One region of the Carboxydothermus ferrireducens DSM 11255 genome, then DNA from elsewhere that is predicted to be linked to it. Evidence: riboswitches for the same ligand, from Rfam matches in the RefSeq annotation. Region 1 holds a riboswitch; the other holds the start of a gene.
What was found. Region 1 has a riboswitch for glycine ahead of CARFE_RS14055 (GrdX family protein). Riboswitches for the same ligand answer to the same signal wherever they lie in the genome.

Region 1 (10,287 bases):
TACCGGTGGTAGTGGCAATAAACATTTTCCGGCCCTGAGCGGGGGTTACTACCAAACCTACAGTAGAGGTGCCGATAGGGAAGTTGTAATGCATGGTAACGGCCGCATTTAATTCACCGGAGTCTAACATCTTTTCCATTACCCGGTGGCCTTCTTTTTCATCGGTGACAACGACTTTAGTGAGCCTGGTTTCGACATCTTCCGGACCAATTACTACGATTTCAACGTTAGGAAGGTTTTGGGCGGCCATCGCGGCACCTTTTAACACTTCAAGCACACCGTGTTCACTGCCCAGAAGGGTGATACCTACCCGGATGTTTTTAAGAGCCCGTCCGGTGGCAATAACATCCGCTGCTTCATTTAACACTTCCGCAATTAATCTTTTTACCTGCTCCATTTATTTGTACCCCCTTAGGAAAGAAGGCCTTTGGCCATTTCCCTTAAGTACTCGGCAACCATTTCCCGAACGGCTTCTTTTGTAAGGCCGGTAGTTTCCTCCACCTTACCGGGGTTCTTCTCAATTAAAAGCGATAAACCGTCAAACAGGTTGGTCATCCGGGCCAGGAACAGACTACCCTTGCCAATAACCATGGCCGAAGAAATTTTGCCTTCCAAGAGAGCATCCCTAAAGAACCCAAGGGCCGGAACTCCGGAAGGAATATGACCTTGAGTGGGAGCAAAGCCGGGTAATCCGTGTTTTTCCACGAACTTGGGGATATCGGCCCGGCCGATCTCTCCTGCCATAACCGCCAGAGCACCGATCATCTTGTAGTTTGCTTCCGGTACGTTGCCGGCGCCGGCCGGTTCGGTAAGTTCGGGGTTTTGCATTTCTACCGAATAGTAGTCAATTTCGGTGATTTTCCGGCCAAGTTTGGCAAGAGGTTCGGCCACCAGGGCTTTCATTACCTGTTGCGGAGAAGCGCCGCTACCGATATTGTGTTTGCCAATAACATCCAGGCGGATGATTGGGTTAAGGCCATCGTTTTCCGAGACCAGTATCGCAAAAGCTCCCAGCATGTCTTCTAAAACCGGCATTCCTTTATTGACGTGGTCTTTGCCGTTCATTCCGAGTTTGGCAACGGCACCGCCACCTACAACTACAACGTTTTTAAAGGTACCGGATTTTACCAGGGATGCAGCATGTAAAAGGGCATGGGCAGGACCGGCACAAAAGCCGCGCACGTCGGAGCCGTTGGCGTTTACCAAACCGGCAATTTCACCAATAGCTTTAGCAAAGTTACCGCCACCTCTTTGGTTCATGTCACCGCAGGCTTCTTCGGAACATTCGATAATGTAATCTACTTCCTCAGGATTAATTCCGGTATTGGCTAAAAGATGGAGGACTGCTAAAATACCCGATGCTTTTACCACAAGGTTTTCTAACATAATATGGGCCGATAAGTTTTCGTCAATTTCATGGGCCTGCCGCACGCAACCTACTAATTTTTCCCCGAGGTATAAACCTTCCGCTGTGTGGGAGGTTACCAACTTTTCAATTTCCCCCGGGGGTTTGGCGTTTGTAAGGCGGGCCAGCAGTTGTTCGTTTATTAGCTTATGTTTGGCAAGTTTTTCCTTGACCTCTTCCTGAAAACTTTCTTCCAGAATAACGAGGTCAAAGGCGTCGGCTATTTTTAAGAGTCCGTAAAATTCGTCTTCGGGCATTATTTCACCGTACTTGCCAAAACGGGAAGCTCCATTAATGGAGTTTGTGTACCAGGGGCGGGGAATGGTTTTTAACTCTTCAAGACCGATATTACCGATGTATGCCTGGTTTGGGGCGTAAGCTACAGCATCGTCATACTTCCGCAAATGTTCGGGAAGTTTTTTCAGGTATTCAGAGTCAGGGTTTTTTAGCCTTTCAACCGTCTGGGTGGTTCCGTTGTGGTACAAAAGGTCAGGGGCATGAATGAGGCACTGGCCAACACCTTTTAAGACCGGCATAATTATAACCTCCGTTTGTCAAAATTATTTTTTTATCTTAAGCCCGGATAATGGGCTTGCTTTCTAAATTTTGGGGAGCAGGCTTATGACCTGCTCCCGGGATTTTTTAGTCAAATACCGTTTGCCCTTCCACTTCTGTGGTAAGAGCCTTTAATGCTTTTTCCACGAGTTTTCTTCTTAAAGCTTTTTCCTCATCCGCCGGAAGGGCAGGATTGCCGAGGGGGTGAGGAATAGCAACGGTTGGTACAATTCGGTTAGCACCAACGGTTTTACTGATGGGAACGATGGTGCACATGTGAACTACGGGAATACCGGCCCGTTCAATCTCCTTGACCATCGCTGCACCGCAGCGAGTGCAGGTACCTCAGGTGGAGGTAAGAATGACCGCATCTACTCCGGAAGCTTTTAAATCGGCAGCAATGGCCTGACCGAATTTAGCAGCATTGGCAACAGAAGTACCGTTACCAACGGTAGCATAGTAGTAATCGTGCAGTTTGCCAATTTTACCTTCCGCTTCCATTTCCCTTAAAACGTCAACCGGTAAAACTCTGTCGGCGTCTTGATTGGCGTAAACCGGATCATAGCCGCCATGGGCGGTCTCAAAGGTATCGCTGGTTAAGTCTTTAACGCCAGCGATAGAGTATTTACCGAACTTTGAAGCTGACGACGATTCAATCCGGTCGGGATTGCCCTTGGGAACAATACCACCGGATGTTACCAGAGCTATGGTGGCTTTGCTAAGGTCTTTTATGGCGGGATTAGGGGGAACCCGGTCAAAAGCAGGCATAGGAAGTTCGGTAGTAAAATTTTCTCCCTTGATTTTGGCGATAAGCATGTCTACTGCCCGCTTGGCTCCTCTTTCTTCCGCAAAGTAATTTTTCCGAATTCCCCGGGCAATGTAGCCTTCCTGTTCGGGAGTACCGATTTCTTCTTTCTTTAAGAGCTTAAGACCCAGAGCTGCCATTTTGGGGATGGCATTGCGCATACCGATGGCCGAATCGGCGGTAGCTATGATGTAAACGGATTTTTTATACATTTCTACACCTGGGTTTTCCGGGTACATGCCGGTTACCGCAGGGATGCCAAGATTTTTTACTACCGCTTCGGCAACCGCCCCGCAGGCGGTACCGTAACGGCCGGCGTTAAAAGCGGGACCGGCGACTACCAGGTCAGGATTATATTCCTTGATCATTGATAGAATTTGCTTAAGGGCTTCTTCCATGTTTTCGGCAAAATAGCTATCACCGCAGATAACGGTACCGACAACTTCCGCTTCTCCTTTAAAAGCACCATTTAAAGCGGTACCAGGGCCTACGGGACCGTCTTTTTTCAGGGGAGCAGTATCTGCTTTTTCTTCGCCGCCTATTTGACCGAAAAACTGGTTTAAGTAATGGACTACACGGAATTTAGCCACAAAATTACCTCCTTTGCCAAGCAAGGACTAATATTTGCTTCCCTCTTTTCTCATTTTGGATACTTCGGCGGCTAAGGCATCAACATCTAAAACCATTTCCATCATGGCTGCCTGCTCTTCATAAACGGCCGGGTCAATTTCAGCCTTAATTTCGGGTTCCAAAATGTGATAAACCTTGAGTCCCAACGAGACTCCAGCTAATGGACCTGCGAAAGTAGGATCGCCCAGAGTTACGGTTTCTGCTGCCAGTGATGCGGTGTCCGGTTCGGCTGCACCTAAAAGGACAACGATATTTTCACCGCCGAGTTCTTCAGCAAGTTCCTTAATACGGGCCTGGTTTTGCAGGTCCATGGTGCCGGCAGCAGTTCAGACGAAACATTCGGTAGTGGCAAATACTACTTCCGCTCCGGCACTCTTGGCACACTCTGCTATAGCGGGACCGGGGACACCGTCACGGTCACCTACAGCAATAACTTTTTTACCGGCCAAAATTGCCATACTAAACTCCTCCTTTAGTTTTTATAGTAGGGACAGCAATCACGGTGTTTAGTGGTCTGTCGTTAGTGGTTGAGATTTTCCCACCACCAACCACCAACCACCTAACACCTAACACCATTAATATCCTTTTGCGGATAGTTTATTGAAGCCAACTTCCGAGGTAGCGCCGGTGATTGCTTGGATTTCCACTTCGATGCTGCCATCGGGCCGTAGTGACCCGGCAAAACCTCCGGCAATAACATCGACAACTCCCACATGGCCAATGACAGTATCTAACTTGGGCAGCACAATGGTTTCGTTGGCGTTACCGGCGGTAACCACGGCATTGGCTTCTGGAGTGGTGTCGGCCAGCGATTGCGAGCTGCCGTCTCTACCGGCGTATTCGTCGGTGATAAGGACGGTTTTGATACCTTTTTGCTCTAACTTCCGGCAGTTCATAACCAGGTCGGCATCAGGGTTACCGAAGCCTTCTTCGGAAACGATTGCAGCGTCAATTCCAAGCATTTCAGCAAGTTTAGCGGTGTAGCTGGAGGAACGTTCTTTATCGGCTAAGGTAACGTTTTCGTTGGTGATAATAACGCCAACAAAGTTTATATCCGTGCCGTGACGGGCAAATAATTCTTCAATTACAGGGTTATTCATGTGCACGTAAGTAGTGTTTTTGTCACAGGCCGAAACACAGTTACCGCTAACTATAGCGCCGTCAAATACTTCGGTAGGGGAGATGAGGGTGGGTAAAATACGTTTGGCATCTACCCCGTAAACGTAAGTATCATGCAGTAAACCCTGAGTTTGGAGCATGTAAACATAAGCTACTTTTGGAAGTTCGGGGTACTTTGAAGCGGCTTCTAAGAGCGGAGCAACTTCATAAGTTACCTCTTCATCGGGGGTAATGTTTTTACCAGCTTCCCCAAGGTAGGCCGCTGCTTTAAGTCCGGCTAACCGGACCACACTTTCGTGTTCATGTTGACTTAATCCATCTACCGGTTCGATTTTAACTACAACGTTATAGGTTTTGGAAAAAGGAGTATACTCGGCTCCAGGACCGGTCATGTCAATAATTCCTTCCTGGAATCCTACAATCTTTCCGGTAGTGACCACAGCAGCACCTTTTAAAACGTGGGTCCGGCCGCTGCCCACCATTTCTACTTTACCGAGAAAACCGGGGAAAATATTTCCTGGGCCTTCCACCTTCACCCGGGGTTCAATGACGTCTTTTACCGGTACAATTCGTACCGATTCGCCCGGGCGGGCTAAGAAAACCTCAACGGAACTAATCCGGTTATCCTCTTTCAATAAGGCTGTTAATTCGTCTTTATTAACGTAAAGAACTCCATTTTCGACCCGGGTACTGGGGCCAAATTCCAGCCCTTTAATGTTAATTTTCCCAAGGGTAAGCCGCATTTTATCCCTCCTTAGCCGATAATGGCCCGAATTTTTTCTTCAATTTCTTCGCGGCCAAAATTACCTTGTAGCTGGTCTACAAGTTCGCCGTTTTTATAAAACTGGAAGGTAGGAAGGCTCATAACTTTAAGCTGAATGGCAAGCCTCCGGTTTTCGGCAGTGTTTAATTTGGTAAACTTCATTTTACCCGCATAGATTTCGGCCAATTCTTCTACTACCGGCATTAAACCCATGCAGGGTACGCACCTGGGACCCCAGAAGTCCACCAGAACCGGAAGCTCGCTTTTTAAAACTTCTTCTTCAAAATTGTCTTTGTTTAGCTCAATTATGTTTCCCGCCATGTTTATCACCTCCTTTACTCGGTACATTCTTCAAGATATTTTTCCGCATGGTAAGCAGCAATAGCACCGTCAGCAGCGGCAGTTACTACCTGCCGTAACAGCTTTTGCCGGACATCGCCGGCGGCGTAGATTCCGGGAATGTTGGTGCGCATGTTTTCATCGGTAATAATGTACCCCTGTTCGTCCAGGTTTACTAAGCCTTTGACAAACTCGGTATTGGGCTTAAGGCCAACATAGATAAAGATTCCGTCAATTTCCCTTTCAAAAACTTCACCGGTGACCACGTTTTTTAAGCGCACTTTTTCCACAACGTCGGTGCCGATAATTTCTTCCACCACGGTGTTCCAAAGGATTTCCAGCTTTTCGTTGGCAAAAGCCCTTTCCTGGAGAACTTTGGTGGCTCTCAAGGTATCGCGGCGATGGACAAGGGTTACCTTATCAGCAAACTTGGTAAGGTAACAGGCTTCCTCAACCGCTGAATCGCCACCCCCTACGACCATGACGTTGGCGCCTTCGTAAAAAGCGGCGTCACAGGTAGCACAGTAGGAAACCCCCCGGGATCTGAATTCTTGCTCTCCCGGACAGCCAAGAAGTTTAGGTGCAGCACCGGAAGCGATAATTACCACTTTCGCAACAAAGTTACCTTTGGTGGTTTTGACGATCCGGTCAGCCCCCGCAAGCTCAATCCCCTTTACTTCGGCCAAAAGTTTTTTGGCACCAAAACGCTTTGCTTGTTCCTCCATTTGGGCGGTAAGTTCCGGGCCGGAAATCCCATGGGCAAATCCCGGATAATTTTCAATTTCATCGGTAGTGGCAGCCTGTCCGCCGGTGGAAAGCTTTTCAATATAAAGGGTGGAAAGCTTACTCCGGGCGCTGTAAAGAGCTGCGGAAAGTCCAGCAGGACCGGCGCCGATGATGATTACATCGTATCTTTCCATACGATATTCCTCCTTTTAAAGGGAAAAGTTATAAATTAAAGTTATAAACTTATGTAATAAGACCCATGCTGTAAAGGAAACTTTTAAAAAAATCCAGGTCTATTACAGCAAAATCTTCCAGAAAGAGCTCGATTTCCTTGGGACGAGACCGTTTTTCTAATAGCTCTTTGGTTTTTAAATAGCTAATTTCAGCCATTAGGATGGAATCGTAATCGGATTCTTGCTCGAGCTTTTCTAAAACTACGGTTTTATAAGGTGTTTGGTTTGGCTTAATGCTACCGGTCAAGGGATGGGTTAAAAGTTTATAACCTAAATGGCAGAGATCACGCACTTTTGCTAACACATCTTCGGTATATCCATCCACCCAGATAATCGTAAAGCGGGGTTCTAAAGTAAATCTTTGAATATAGTCTTTGACTTTCGGATTATTTGTAATCACCAGCATGAAAAATTCCTCCTAAAAGAAAAACAGAGGCCGAATAACTTTCCGGCCTCTGTCCTTACAACCTGAGAGATTCCCGGGCCCAAGGCTACGGGTTTCTCCTTCGGTGCCGCATTTTGCGGACTCTCCAGAGTTCCGTCCGGTTGCGGTCCTTTTGCCTGAGAGTTTCGGTTGCCCTTGCTCCTTCGGCGCCCGATTACGGGTCTCTCCCACAACCTTCATCCGGAAAATTTCATTATTAATTTTTGGGGGGATGGAGTAAAAATATGCAGGGGGAGAATGAAAAGTTTTTCTTAACTTTTCAATTTCTATTATATACATTCGTGACAATTTACACAAGTCCTGCTACAAAAATTTAATTTTTTCGACAAATTTAGAAGTTTTTATCTTGTGAAAATTAAGAAAATGGCGAAAATATGAGAAAATATTTTTTAGTTTATTGTGACAAAAAGCGCATATAAAGAGGTTTGTATACCAATGCAGTATACAGCTTAATTTACTTAATCTTAACAATATTTTTTTTAAGGATTAAAAATAGAAAGAGGAAATTTAAAGGGAAGGAAAGAATAAAATAATAAACACGTGGAAAAGTGGGGTGATAGGATGGCGGAAAGCCTTACCGAAGGCCTGGAAGGGACGGCTAAAACTACCGTTTCCCTGGAAAAAACGGCCAAGGCAGTGGGGAGTGGAAGTTTAGAAGTATTTGCCACTCCAATGATGGTAGCTTTGATGGAAAAAGCGGCGGTAAATGCTGTTGCTGCTGCGTTATCTCCGGGAGAAACTACCGTGGGGACAAAAATTGAGGTTTCTCACATAAAAGCATCGCCCGTCGGTGCTTTGGTTGAAGCTAAAGCCAAATTGATTTCCGTTGAAGGGCGAAAGCTTACGTTTTTGGTGGAAGCTTTTGATGAGCAGGGGAAAATAGGGGAAGGACGGCATGAAAGGGTACGAGTGAACATTGAGAAATTTTTAGGAAAGGTAAGTTCCAGAGAAAAATAAAGGGATATTGAGGGAAAAATAAAGTTAATGAAAGTTCCTACAATATCTTTTAGGAAAATTTAAAAATTTCAAAATATAAGCAGGAATTTGGCCCGAAGAAGAGAATAATCTATTAATTGATGCTCAAAATAGTTTGGTAAAGGTTATTTAAAAATTTAAGGGAAAGGAAGGGAAAGGATATGAAAAGTGATATCGAAATTGCCCAGGAGGCAAAATTAGAGCCCATAGTAAAAATAGCGGAAAAGTTAGGGCTCACCGAAGATGACATTGAACTGTATGGTAAGTACAAAGCAAAAATTGCAGCTCACGTTTGGGACAAGATCAAGGACCGTCCGGACGGCAAATTAATTTTGGTAACGGCAATTAACCCGACACCCGCCGGGGAAGGAAAAACTACAACAACCGTTGGCCTGGGGGATGCTTTGTCCCGCTTAGGAAAGAAAACTGTCATTGCTTTACGGGAACCATCCTTAGGCCCAAGCTTTGGGGTAAAGGGTGGTGCCGCCGGTGGTGGTTATGCTCAGGTCGTGCCGATGGAAGATATTAACCTCCATTTTACCGGGGACCTGCACGCAATTACTACAGCGCATAACCTTTTAGCAGCGATGATTGATAACCACATCCATCAAGGAAACGAATTGGGGATTGACCCCAGGAGAGTTGTTTGGCGCCGGGTGGTAGACTTAAACGACCGGGCTCTTCGCAAGGTAGTAATCGGTCTTGGCGGTCCGGCTCAAGGGGTACCCCGGGAAACGGGCTTTGATATTACCGTTGCTTCCGAAATAATGGCTATCCTTTGCTTAGCTTCCGACCTCATGGACTTAAAAGAAAGATTTAACCGGATTTTAATTGGATATACATACGACCAAAAGCCGGTTTATGCCAGAGATTTGAAAGCCGCTGGCGCAATGACTGTTTTAATGAAAGATGCAATTAAACCTAATTTAGTGCAAACCTTAGAACACACCCCGGCTTTTGTGCATGGTGGTCCGTTTGCTAATATCGCTCATGGTACTAACTCTATTTTGGCCGATAAGATTGCTTTAAAACTTGCCGATTACCTGGTAACCGAAGCAGGTTTCGGTGCTGACCTTGGCGCTGAAAAGTTCTTCAACGTTGTTTGCCGGTTTGCCGGATTTAAACCTTCGGCAGTAGTTATCGTTGCAACGGTTCGGGCCTTAAAATACAACGGTGGTGTACCGCGGGCCGAACTCAATAAAGAAAATCTTGAAGCATTAGAAAAAGGTTTTGCTAATTTAGAAAAGCACATTGAAAATATCGGTAAGTTTGGTTTACCGGCGGTAGTTGCCATTAACCGCTTCCCCACCGACACCGATGCCGAGCTCAACAAGCTCCGGGAGCTCATTGAAGCTACCGGTGCTGAGTTTGCTTTATCGGAAGTTTGGGCCAAGGGCGGTGAAGGTGGAATCGAATTAGCTCAAAAGGTGCTTAAAGTGATTGAAGAAAAACCAGCCAATTTCCGTTACCTCTACGATTTAGAAATGCCGATTAAGCAGAAGATTGAAACCATTGCCCGGGAAATTTACGGTGCCGATGGGGTTGTCTTTACCGCAGATGCGGAAAAGACCTTGGCCAAGTTTGAAGAAATGGGCTTTGGCAATATGCCGGTAATTATGGCCAAAACCCAGTACTCGTTATCCGATGACCCGAACAAACTTGGAAGACCGACCGGCTTTAACATTACGGTGCGGGAGCTGCGGGCTTCGGTGGGAGCAGGCTTTATCGTGGCCATTACCGGCGATATCATGACTATGCCTGGGCTTCCCAAACGACCGGCAGCAGAGGTCATTGATATCGATGCTAACGGTAAAATTACCGGCTTATTCTAAGGGGGCTAAAGGGGGAGAAATCCCCCTTTTTCCTTGTTATAGTTAAAGAAAGTTTGGGGTAACCTATGCAGAGATTCTGGCGGGTTTATAGGGATGAAGAAGTGGTTAGGCGTTTTAAAGAGATAAATTATTTGGAGAAAGACCGGGAGTTTTGCAGGCACGACTTCCAGCACTTTTTAGATGTGGCAAGAATTTTAGCTATTTTGTGTTTTGAAAATAAATTTTCCTTTCCAAGGGAACTTATCTATCTTACTGCCCTTCTCCACGATTTAGGGAGGGTAGAAGAGTATCTTTACGGTTTAAATCACGCGCTGATTGGGGCTGAAGTTGCCCGGGAGATATTAGAAAAGTATCAGGAGTTTGTTCAAGAGGAAATTTTCCTGATAACGGAAGCAATAAGGGGTCACCGGGAACAAAACTCGGAAGGTTTTACCCGTTTATTATACCTTGCCGATAAGCT
Region 2 (10,287 bases), on a different contig from region 1:
TTTTTTTAAATTGTCCCAATCGTCCCAGGGCAATGGCTTATTTTGATGCGGTAGTGGGGGATATTCACGGTATCCGGGTACATGAACTTTATAACTTAAAACAAGAAGGCAAAAAGGTTTTTGCTACTTTTTGCGTTTATGTACCGGAAGAAATAATAAACGCTACCGGCAGTGCTTGCATCGGTCTTTGCGGTGGTGCCCAGTATACGGTACCGGCGGGGGAAACGGTGTTACCGCGTAATCTCTGCCCTTTGATTAAGTCGGCGATGGGTTTTAAAATTGAAAGGATTTGTCCTTATTTTCAGGTGGCCGACTACGTGGTTGGGGAAACTACCTGTGATGGCAAGAAAAAGGCCTGGGAGATTTTAAATGAATATATTCCAGTTTATGTAATGGAGCTACCTCAGAAAAAAGAAGAACGGGATCGGAAATTCTGGGAAGAGGAAATTAAAGATTTTGCGCAATTTGTGGAAGAAAAAACGGGAGTTAAACTAAATGCAGAAAATTTAAGGGCGGGCATTGAAAAAATAAACAAAAAAAGAAAAGCTTTAAAAAGGCTTTCCGATTTAAGAAAGCACAACCCGGCTCCCATCCATGGCCTTGACGTACTGTTAATTAACCAGCTGGCCTTTTTTGATGACCCCGAGCGTTTTGCCACAAAGGTTAATGAACTGTGCGACGAATTGGAAGAAAGGGTGGCTAAAGGCGAAGGGGTAGTTTCCAAAGATGCTCCACGAATCTTAATTACCGGTACTCCCCAGCCCATACCCCACTGGAAAATCCATGCTTTAATTGAAGGCGCCGGCGGTGTTGTAGTGGGTGAGGAAACCTGCATTGGGGAACGATATTTTAAAGATTTAGTAGAACCGGCGGCGGATGTGGAAGGCATGCTTAAAAATATTGCGGCCAGGTCTTTAAAGGTAAATTGTGCCTGTTTTACCCCTAATACCGGCAGGCTTGAGGATATCTTATCTATGGTGCAAAAACTTCAGGTAGATGGAGTTATCCATTATTCTCTGCAGTTCTGCCAGCCCTATGGAGTGGAGAGTTACTTAGTCGGACGGGAATTGGAGAGAAGAAATATTCCTTTCTTAAAGCTCGAAAGTGATTTTTCTGAAGAAGACCAGGGGCAATTAAAAACGCGGATTGAAGCCTTTTTGGAGATGATAAAGTAGTGTTTGCAGGATTAGATTTGGGCTCAACCAACTCAAAACTGGTGATTATTAAAGAAGATGGAAGTTATACTTTTAAGGTTGTCCCTACCAGGTATGAACCGGTGAAAGCCGGGGAGTTATTACTGAAAAATACCGGTGAAATTAGGAACTTAGTTGTTACCGGCTACGGACGGGTAGCTTTTAACCGGGGAAAAGTCGTAACGGAAATAACCTGTCAGGCCAGGGGTTGCCACGAATTATTTCCGGAAGTGGATTATATCTTAGATTTAGGCGGTCAGGATGCCAAAATTATTAAAAAAGATGGTCAAGGAAGGGTAGTTAATTTTTTAATGAATGATAAATGCGCTGCCGGTACGGGGAGATTTCTTGAAATAATTTTAACGGCAATCGGTGATGATTACCGGGATGAGGATTTGATTAATGAAGAAAATGCCGTGCCTATCAATTCCATGTGCACGGTTTTTGCCGAATCGGAAGTCATTTCTCTCCTTGCCCGGGGAACTCCCAAGAGAGCAGTAATTGCAGGATTATTTAAAACAACCGCCAAAAGATTGGCTAAATTTGCAGAAAGCCTTGGTAAGCCTCGAAAGTTGATTTTTACCGGAGGAGGAGCAAAATATCCGGCTTTAAGACTGTTTTTGCAAAAGGAAATGGGTGTCGAGGTGGTTGTACCCCCAGAACCATCGGTGACCGCTGCCCTGGGTGCGGCTTTAATTGCCAGAGAAACCGGGAGTTAACCCTCCCGGTTTCTTTTTAAATTAAAATTTTCACAAATGCAGGAATTGTTGAATTAATGCGAATTTTGTTATAAAATGTATACAGAAAACTTAATACGGCGGATGAAGGCAGCAGGAGAGACCCGGTTTTTCGGGCGCCGAAGGAGTAAGCCTTTAAAGTGTTGCTTGGCTTTAAAGGTGAAACTCTCAGGCAAAAGGACTGTTGCCGGACGAAACTCTGGAGAGTCCCTTAAAGGGCACCCACGGGGAGTTTAATCTCTCAGGTCAAAGGACAGAGGCTAAAGCAGTTTGTTTTAGCTATCTGTCTTTTTTGTTTTTCTTGGGATGAAAAAAGTGTTGCTGTTAAAACTATTAAAAAGGGGTGATGGGATGGAGAACTTGAAAAGGACGCCGCTTTATGAGGAACATATTAAGCTTGGTGCGAAAATGGTTCCCTTTGGCGGATGGGAGATGCCGGTCCAGTATACCGGTATTTTAGAAGAACATATGGCCGTTCGAACCGATGTAGGCATGTTTGATGTTTCCCACATGGGGGAAATAGAAATTACCGGAAAGCAAGCGGAACGGTTTGTTAATTACCTTATCACCAATGATGTTTCCCGCCTTAATTCCGGCGACGTAATTTACACTACTATGTGCTATCCCGATGGAGGTACTGTTGACGACCTTTTGGCTTATAAGTATTCGACCGAACGGTATTTGCTGGTGGTAAACGCAGCCAATAAAGATAAAGATTTAGCTCATATTCTCCAATACAGGTGGGACGATGTTACTGTTACCGATTTATCCGACGAAACCGCCGAAATTGCTTTGCAGGGTCCAAGAGCTCAGGAGATTTTGCAGAAGTTAACCGCTTTTGATTTAAATCGAATTAAATATTTTGGTTTTGCCGAAATTGAGGTTGCAGGCGTTCCCTGTCTTGTTAGCCGCACCGGATATACCGGTGAAGATGGCTTTGAAATTTATTTTGCTCCAAATTTGGCTCCAAAAATCTGGAATGAACTCTTAAATCTTGGTGTCAAGCCGGCAGGTCTTGGTGCCCGGGATACGTTAAGATTTGAAGCCTGTCTTCCTTTATACGGCCATGAACTTTCCGCCGAAATCACACCCTTAGAAGCCGGACTGGGCTGGGCCGTTAAGTTTAATAAGGAAGATTTTATAGGAAAAGAAGCTTTACTTGCCCAAAAAAATGCCGGGCTTAAAAGAAAAATTGTTGGTTTGGAAATGATTGGAGCAGGAATTCCACGCCAAGGCTACGAAATAGTATTTAACCAAAGGGGAGTAGGTTTTGTCACCTCCGGTACCTTTGCACCGTTCCTTAAGAAAAACCTGGCAATGGCTATGGTGGATCTTGAGGCGGCGGAAATTGGTACCGAGGTGGACGTAATCATTCGGGGGAAGGGCGTGCGTGCCCGCGTAATTTCAAGACCATTTTATAAAAGGGGGAAATAAGCATGAGTGTGGTACCTAAGGATTTAAAGTACAGCCGTGAGCATGAGTGGATTAAGGTAGATGGCAATATCGGTATTATCGGGATTACCGATTTTGCCCAAAAATCTTTGGGAGATATCGTATTTATTGAGCTTCCCGGTGTGGGGGATGAAATTTCCGCCGGAGATAGCTTTGGAGTTGTGGAGTCGGTAAAAGCTGCTTCCGACTTATATGCTCCCGTTTCCGGAAAAGTTGTGGAAGTTAATGAAGAAGTTATTGAATCGCCGCAACTGGTAAATGAAGACCCCTATGGTAAGGGGTGGATGATTAAAGTGGAAATTAGTAACGAAGCGGAGTTAGACGAACTGCTCTCCCCCGAAGATTACGAAAAACTTCTCGAAGAGGAAGGCGAGTAATTTGAAATATACTCCCCATACCCCGGACGAAGTCCGGGAAATGTTAAGTAGCCTTGGCTTAAGTAGCATCGAGGAATTGTTTTCGGACATCCCGGAAGAGGTTAAACTTAAAAGGCCCTTAAATCTCCCTTCCGGGATGTCGGAATTGGAAGTAAAGAAACACCTGGCAAACTTAGCGGCTAAAAACGGTTCGGCGGATAAGTATACCGTTTTCTTGGGAGCAGGGGTATACGACCATTATGTCCCGGCGGTGGTCAACCACATTTTGCTGCGCTCGGAGTTCTATACCGCTTATACTCCTTACCAGGCGGAAATGAGCCAGGGAGTTTTACAGTCGATCTTTGAATATCAGACCATGATTTGCGAACTAACCGGTCTTGACATCACCAATGCCTCGATGTATGATGGCGGTTCGGCTTTGGCTGAAGCCGCTCTGATGGCGGTAAGCCAAACCCGGAGAGATAAAGTTTTGGTGTTAGCCACCGTTCATCCCGAGTACCGAAGTGTGGTAAAAACCTACACCTGGGGCCCGGAAATTGAGGTAGTAGAAGTGCCCTATAAAAACGGTACCGTTGACCTGGAAAAATTAGAAGAACTAATAGACGATAAAACTGCCGCGGTCCTGGTGCAACATCCAAACTTTTTTGGCCAATTAGAACCGGTTGAGGAAATCAGCCGTTTAATTCACGCCCAGAAAGGCCTGCTGGTGGTGGCAGTAGACCCCATTTCTCTGGGTATTTTAAAACCACCAGCGGAATACGGCGCTGATATTGCCGTGGGCGATGGGCAGGCTCTGGGTAATGGCCTTGCTTTTGGTGGTCCGCACCTTGGCTTTTTTGCCGCCCGGAAGGATTTAGCCCGCCGGATGCCGGGACGCCTCGTAGGTTTAACTACCGATAAAGAGGGTAATCGCGGCTTTGTTTTAACCTTGCAGGCGCGGGAGCAGCATATTCGGCGGGAAAAGGCAACTTCCAATATCTGCAGTAACCAGGCTTTAAATGCCTTAGCCGCAACCGTTTATCTGGCTACTGTTGGCAAGAAAGGATTAAAAGAAATTGCTCTGCAAAGTTTACAAAAAGCCCATTATGCTTTTGAACGTTTAATTGGTGAAGGTTACGAACCTTTATTTAGCGGACCGTTCTTTAAAGAGTTTGTGGTAAAAGTTAAAAATGAAGAAGAAATTACCCAAAAACTTCTAAAACATCATATTTTGGCGGGGCCGGGTATCAGCCGTTTTTATCCGGAGTTAGCACCCGCTTTAATGATTGCGGTTACGGAAAAACGCACCCGGGAAGAAATTGACAATCTGGTGGAAGTACTGGGAGGTGACCGGTAATGGGAAGCTATCCTCTGATTTTTGAATTATCTAAAGAAGGAAGAACCGGCTTTGAGCTTCCTGAGTTGGATGTTCCCGCTAAAGATATCAATAATCTCATTCCTGAAGAAATGCAAAGGAAAACCGAACTGGACCTCCCGGAAGTGGCTGAAGTAGATGTGGTTCGTCATTATGTGGGCTTATCCCGGCGGAATTTTGGCGTGGATAACGGCTTTTATCCTCTGGGAAGCTGTACCATGAAGTATAACCCCAAGATTAACGAAGACACTTCAAGGCTTGCCGGCTTTGCTGAACTTCATCCCTATGTGCCCGAGGAACTTGCTCAAGGGGCTTTAGAGCTGCTGTACGATGCGGAACAGTACCTTAAAGAAATTACCGGCATGGATCGTTTTACTTTCCAGCCGGCGGCGGGAGCCCACGGAGAATTTACCGGATTGATGATCATAAAAGCCTACTTGGAGAAAAAGGGCGAGAAGCGGACAAAAGTCATCGTTCCCGATTCTGCCCACGGTACCAACCCGGCAACCGCTGCCATGTGCGGTTTTAATGTGATTTCCATTAAGTCCAATGAACGGGGACTGGTAGACCCGGAGGAACTGGCAAAAGTTTTGGATAAAGAGGTTGCAGCATTAATGCTTACCAACCCCAATACCCTGGGACTTTTTGAAGAAGAAATTGTAAAAATTGCCAGAATGGTCCATGATGTCGGCGGGCTACTGTACTATGATGGAGCTAACTTAAATGCCATTATGGGGGTAACCCGCCCGGGAGATATGGGCTTTGATGTCATGCACATTAACCTTCATAAAACTTTTTCCACTCCCCACGGTGGCGGTGGACCCGGTTCAGGACCGGTAGGGGTTAAAGCCCATTTAGCCGAGTTCCTGCCGGTACCGGTGGTGGAGAAAGACGGAGATCGGTACTACTTTAATTACAACCTGCCCAATTCCATCGGCAAAGTAAGGACTTTCTACGGCAACTTCCTGGTAGTGGTTAAAGCTTATACTTACTTAAAAGCTTTAGGTGGCGAAGGCCTTACCGATGTCAGCCAAAAAGCTGTTTTAAACGCTAACTATTTAAGAGAAAAGCTGAAAAAATACTTTTATCTGCCCTATGACCGGCTCTGCAAGCACGAGTTTGTTCTGTCCGGTAAGTGGCAGAAGGAAAAAGGGGTTCGGACTTTAGATATTGCTAAACGCCTGTTGGACTATGGAGTTCACCCACCGACCATTTACTTCCCGCTTATTGTTGATGAAGCGTTGATGATTGAGCCCACGGAAACCGAGTCCAAGGAAACTTTAGACCGGTTTATTGAGGTAATGATTGCAATAAGCCGGGAAGTAGAGGAAAATCCCGAACTTCTCCATGAAGCTCCCCACGTCACCCCGGTGAAGCGGCTGGATGAGGTGGGTGCAGCGAGAAATCCAATTTTGAGGTGGAGTAAAGATTGGCAAAAATAACTTTCGTTTATCCCCATAAAACCAAACCGGTTACCGTTACCGGCCCCCACTGTGCCTTAAACTGCGCCCACTGTGGGGGCCATTATTTAAAAAGTATGCTTCCTGTAGAAAAAATACCGAATTTGCAAGAAGTTAAAAGTTTATTAATTAGCGGTGGCTGTACTAAAGACGGCAAAGTCCCGTGGTTAAAACATGCCGAGTTTTTAGCCGACCAAAAAGGAAACTTGAAATACAATTTTCATGTGGGATTAATCGATGACGACCGGGAAATTGACCTTTTGGCCCAAATAGCCGATACGGTGTCCTTTGATTTTGTGATAGATGACGAAACAATTGCTAAAGTTTATCACTTAAATAAAACCGGGGAAGATTATTTAAACACCTACCGGAAACTTAAGACGAAAGTTCCGGTGCTACCGCATATAACTGTTGGCCTTCTCGGTGGAGAAATTAAAGGGGAATTTGAGGCAATAAAAGCTCTTTTAGAATTTAACCCACCGGCAATTGTGTTTATTATCTTTCGCCCTACGCCTGATACTGACTTTTCTGACCGTCAGCCGCCGGAAATTGCCAATGTTGTGGAGGTTTTTGAATATAGCCGAAAACTTTTTCCGAAAACCCCGTTATATTTAGGTTGCATGCGCCCCGGAGGTGAGTACCGGAAAGAAATTGACTTAAAAGCGTTGGAGCTGGGCTTTGCGCGGATTGTGCAGCCCCATCCGGAGGTAGTGAAAAAAGCCCGGGAATTGGGATATGAAATTGAGGAAGCGGGAGAGTGCTGCGTGTTATGAGGGCATCGATTGGGACCCTGGCGGCGTTAAAGCTTAAAAAAGTCAAGGTAGAGGCTCTTCCCACTACTGCATATTTTATGCTCGGTGAAAAGTGCCAGCATGATTGTGCCTTTTGTTCCCAGGCGCGCTCCAGTCACGCCACTCCTGAGCTTTTATCCCGGGTAACCTGGCCAAAAATAGAGGAGGAGGCGGTTTTTAAAGCGCTGGGGGAGGAACCTTCTGAAATACGCCGGGCTTGTTTTCAAGTCGTACGCACTAAAGAAAGTTTTGCGGAAATTTTGGAGAAGGCCAAAAAGTTAAAAGAAAAAGCGGCAATACCTCTTTGTGTTTCGTATAATGTTCGGGATGCCATTGAGGCTCAACAGATATTTGCGGCCGGGGCTGACCATATAAGTCTTCCTTTAGACGGTGCGGTTAAAAGGGTTTATGAAAAAGTTAAAGGCAAAAATTATGAGAAGTTTTACAATAAGCTTCTGGACTTAGCCGAGAAGTTTCCGGGGAAAATAGGTACCCATTTAATTGCGGGCCTTGGGGAGACCGAAGAGGAAATGCTGAAAGTAATGGACGATCTTCTAAAACACCGGATTACCATAGCTTTATTTGCTTTCACTCCCGTACCCGGGACCCGGTTAGAAAAAGAAAGTCCACCGGATATAAAAAGTTACCGCCGGATTCAAGCGGGTTTTTATCTTTTAAAAAAGAATTTAAAAAGTATTTCTGAATTTACCTTTAGAAATGGACGGGTAGTAAGCTTTGGTTTGACGCGGGAGGAAATTCTGGAAATTTTTCAGGATGGCGAAGCTTTTCGCACCAGCGGTTGTCCTGACTGTAACCGTCCTTATTACAACGAACGGCCGGGAGGAACAATATATAATTATCCTCGCCCGTTGACTCCTGAAGAAAGAGAGCGGTGTTTGGAAGAACTTTTAACCGAACTGGAGGTGTAGTATGGAAACCTGGCGCTTTATCGATCACGGCTCCTTTTCCGGAGCAGAAAATATGGCGATTGATGAAGCATTATTACAGGAAGCTATAAATAATCACGGGGCGCCGGTTTTACGCTTTTATACCTGGACCCGCCCGACTTTAAGTCTGGGTTATTTTCAAAAAGCTCAGGAAGAGGTGGATTTTTCCGAATGTGAAAAATTGGGGGTTGATGTGGTACGCCGGCCTACCGGTGGGCGGGCGGTACTCCACGAATTTGAACTGACTTACTCGATTGTTGGCAGCATCCAGCATCCCAAGCTTTCCGGAACGGTTTTGGAGTCGTATTTAAAAATAAGCAAAGGTCTTTTACTGGGTCTTAAAAACCTGGGAATTGAAGGGGAAATTGCCGAAGGGAAAAAAACATCCGATTTATCGGCAATTTGCTTCGAAGCCCCTTCCTGGTACGAGTTGACGGTTATGGGGCGAAAAGTTATCGGAAGTGCCCAGGTTAGGCGGGGAGATTACCTTTTGCAACACGGGGCTATTGTTATAAAAATGGATGTGGATAAACTTTTTCGGGTACTAAAATTTAAGTCTTTAGAGCAAAAAGAACGAATACGGGCAAGTTTTCACAGAAAGGCGGGAGCTATTCATGATTTTTCATCCCGGGAATTTTCGCTGGCGGAAATAAAAGAAGCGTTTTTGGCGGGGTTTTCCGAAGGGTTTGAAGTTAATTTTATACGAAGTGAACTCTCCTTAAAAGAACGTGAACTCAGTAGGCAATTACTGAGGGAAAAATATAATACCCGGGAGTGGTTGTTTCGCTTTTAAAAAGCCCTGGCATGAGCCCGGGCTTTTTAAGTTTGATCCAAACTTGTCAGTACCGGATCAAACATCTTAATTTGGCAGGTAGTACCGTTCCAGTGGCGACAAGCTTCACAGCTTTTAGTACTGGTTTTACCGGTTTTTGCAGAAAATTTTGGGCAGTTTAATCCTACCAAGTTGAGCTGGTCGGAACTGGCGTAATTGGTCATTTTTCCACCTCCCGTTTTTCTCCTTTATTTTTTGAAGTAAAAGTTTTAAATATGCATTTAGTTAGTAAAAAACGGGGAATACTAAGAAAAAGATTTGCCGGGGGTGGAATGATGCGGGAAAACGTAGGTACCTGGGATGCATTTTTACGCAGTTCCATGGGAGCAATGCTTCTGGGGTTAGGTATCGTAAACAAATCAAAAAGTCTAATTTGTGTAGGAGCTATGGAGCTGGCCACGGGGATCACCCGCTGGTGTCCGGTGTTTGAGCTTTTTGGAATAAATACGGCCGAAGAAGATTTTTATTTTGAAGAGGATGAAGAAGAAATTTCTATTCCGTCGCCTAGTTAAACGCCTAAATAAGGGACGGTTCTGTAATTTGCGTTTTAACGCCTAATTTAAGAACCGTCCCTTTTTAGTGCTATAAACGCAAATAGTGGAACGGACTTTAAAATTATTCCATTATCCTTTTTTCACCGGAAATCGCCTGCAACGGCTTGATATCCTGGGTAACTTCCAAGACCCCCATAAACTCTCCTTTTTCATCCCTAACAGCAATATAACGGATCAAAACATATTTTCCTTGATAGTGAATCCAGAAATCTTCAAAATCTTTGCGCCCGGATTTTAAATCGTCCACTAACTTTTCTACAATATGGACGCTGGCCGGGGGATGGCAGTTTTCAACCCTTCGGCCAATAATGGTTTTGGGTCGGACGAAAACCCTCTCCTTACTTTCGGAAAAGTATTTTACGATGCCATCTTTGTCCACAAAAGTTATGTCTACCGGCAGGTGGTTAAAGATTAAACCTATTTCTTTTTGGGTTAAAAGACCGGTACTAAACTTTATATAACCTTCCTTTGTTATTTCCTGGTTCTTTACTGAAATTTCCCGCTTTGGTTTCCACCCGGTTTGCGGTTCAATTAAACAATAACCTATTTCATCGCTTTGTTCGTAAATTGCCCACCATTCGTCTTCGGAT

Region 2: another riboswitch for glycine. It lies ahead of gcvT (glycine cleavage system aminomethyltransferase GcvT); the one in region 1 lies ahead of CARFE_RS14055 (GrdX family protein).

What each region holds. Positions count from the first base shown of each region.
Region 1 is NZ_ATYG01000003.1:101,002-111,288, forward strand. Features, by position in the region: gene grdD (glycine/sarcosine/betaine reductase complex component C subunit alpha) at 1-397, opposite strand, end outside; gene grdC (glycine/sarcosine/betaine reductase complex component C subunit beta) at 412-1,941, opposite strand; gene grdB (glycine reductase complex selenoprotein B) at 2,048-3,355, opposite strand; gene grdA (glycine/sarcosine/betaine reductase complex selenoprotein A) at 3,383-3,853, opposite strand; gene CARFE_RS0102795 (glycine/sarcosine/betaine reductase component B subunit) at 3,971-5,257, opposite strand; gene CARFE_RS0102800 (thioredoxin family protein) at 5,269-5,598, opposite strand; gene trxB (thioredoxin-disulfide reductase) at 5,613-6,536, opposite strand; gene CARFE_RS14055 (GrdX family protein) at 6,586-6,981, opposite strand; glycine riboswitch at 7,021-7,114, opposite strand; glycine riboswitch at 7,115-7,200, opposite strand; gene CARFE_RS0102825 (thioesterase family protein) at 7,582-7,977, shown strand; gene CARFE_RS0102830 (formate--tetrahydrofolate ligase) at 8,157-9,827, shown strand; gene CARFE_RS0102835 (HD domain-containing protein) at 9,893-10,287, shown strand, end outside.
Region 2 is NZ_ATYG01000001.1:253-10,539, forward strand. Features, by position in the region: gene CARFE_RS0100010 (double-cubane-cluster-containing anaerobic reductase) at 1-1,175, shown strand, start outside; gene CARFE_RS0100015 (acyl-CoA dehydratase activase) at 1,175-1,912, shown strand; glycine riboswitch at 2,015-2,124, shown strand; glycine riboswitch at 2,125-2,196, shown strand; gene gcvT (glycine cleavage system aminomethyltransferase GcvT) at 2,282-3,364, shown strand; gene gcvH (glycine cleavage system protein GcvH) at 3,367-3,759, shown strand; gene gcvPA (aminomethyl-transferring glycine dehydrogenase subunit GcvPA) at 3,761-5,095, shown strand; gene gcvPB (aminomethyl-transferring glycine dehydrogenase subunit GcvPB) at 5,095-6,555, shown strand; gene CARFE_RS13695 (radical SAM protein) at 6,543-7,346, shown strand; gene CARFE_RS0100045 (radical SAM protein) at 7,343-8,293, shown strand; gene CARFE_RS0100050 (lipoate--protein ligase family protein) at 8,295-9,104, shown strand; gene CARFE_RS16355 (hypothetical protein) at 9,131-9,307, opposite strand; gene CARFE_RS13700 (YgaP family membrane protein) at 9,419-9,655, shown strand; gene CARFE_RS0100065 (DUF438 domain-containing protein) at 9,759-10,287, opposite strand, start outside.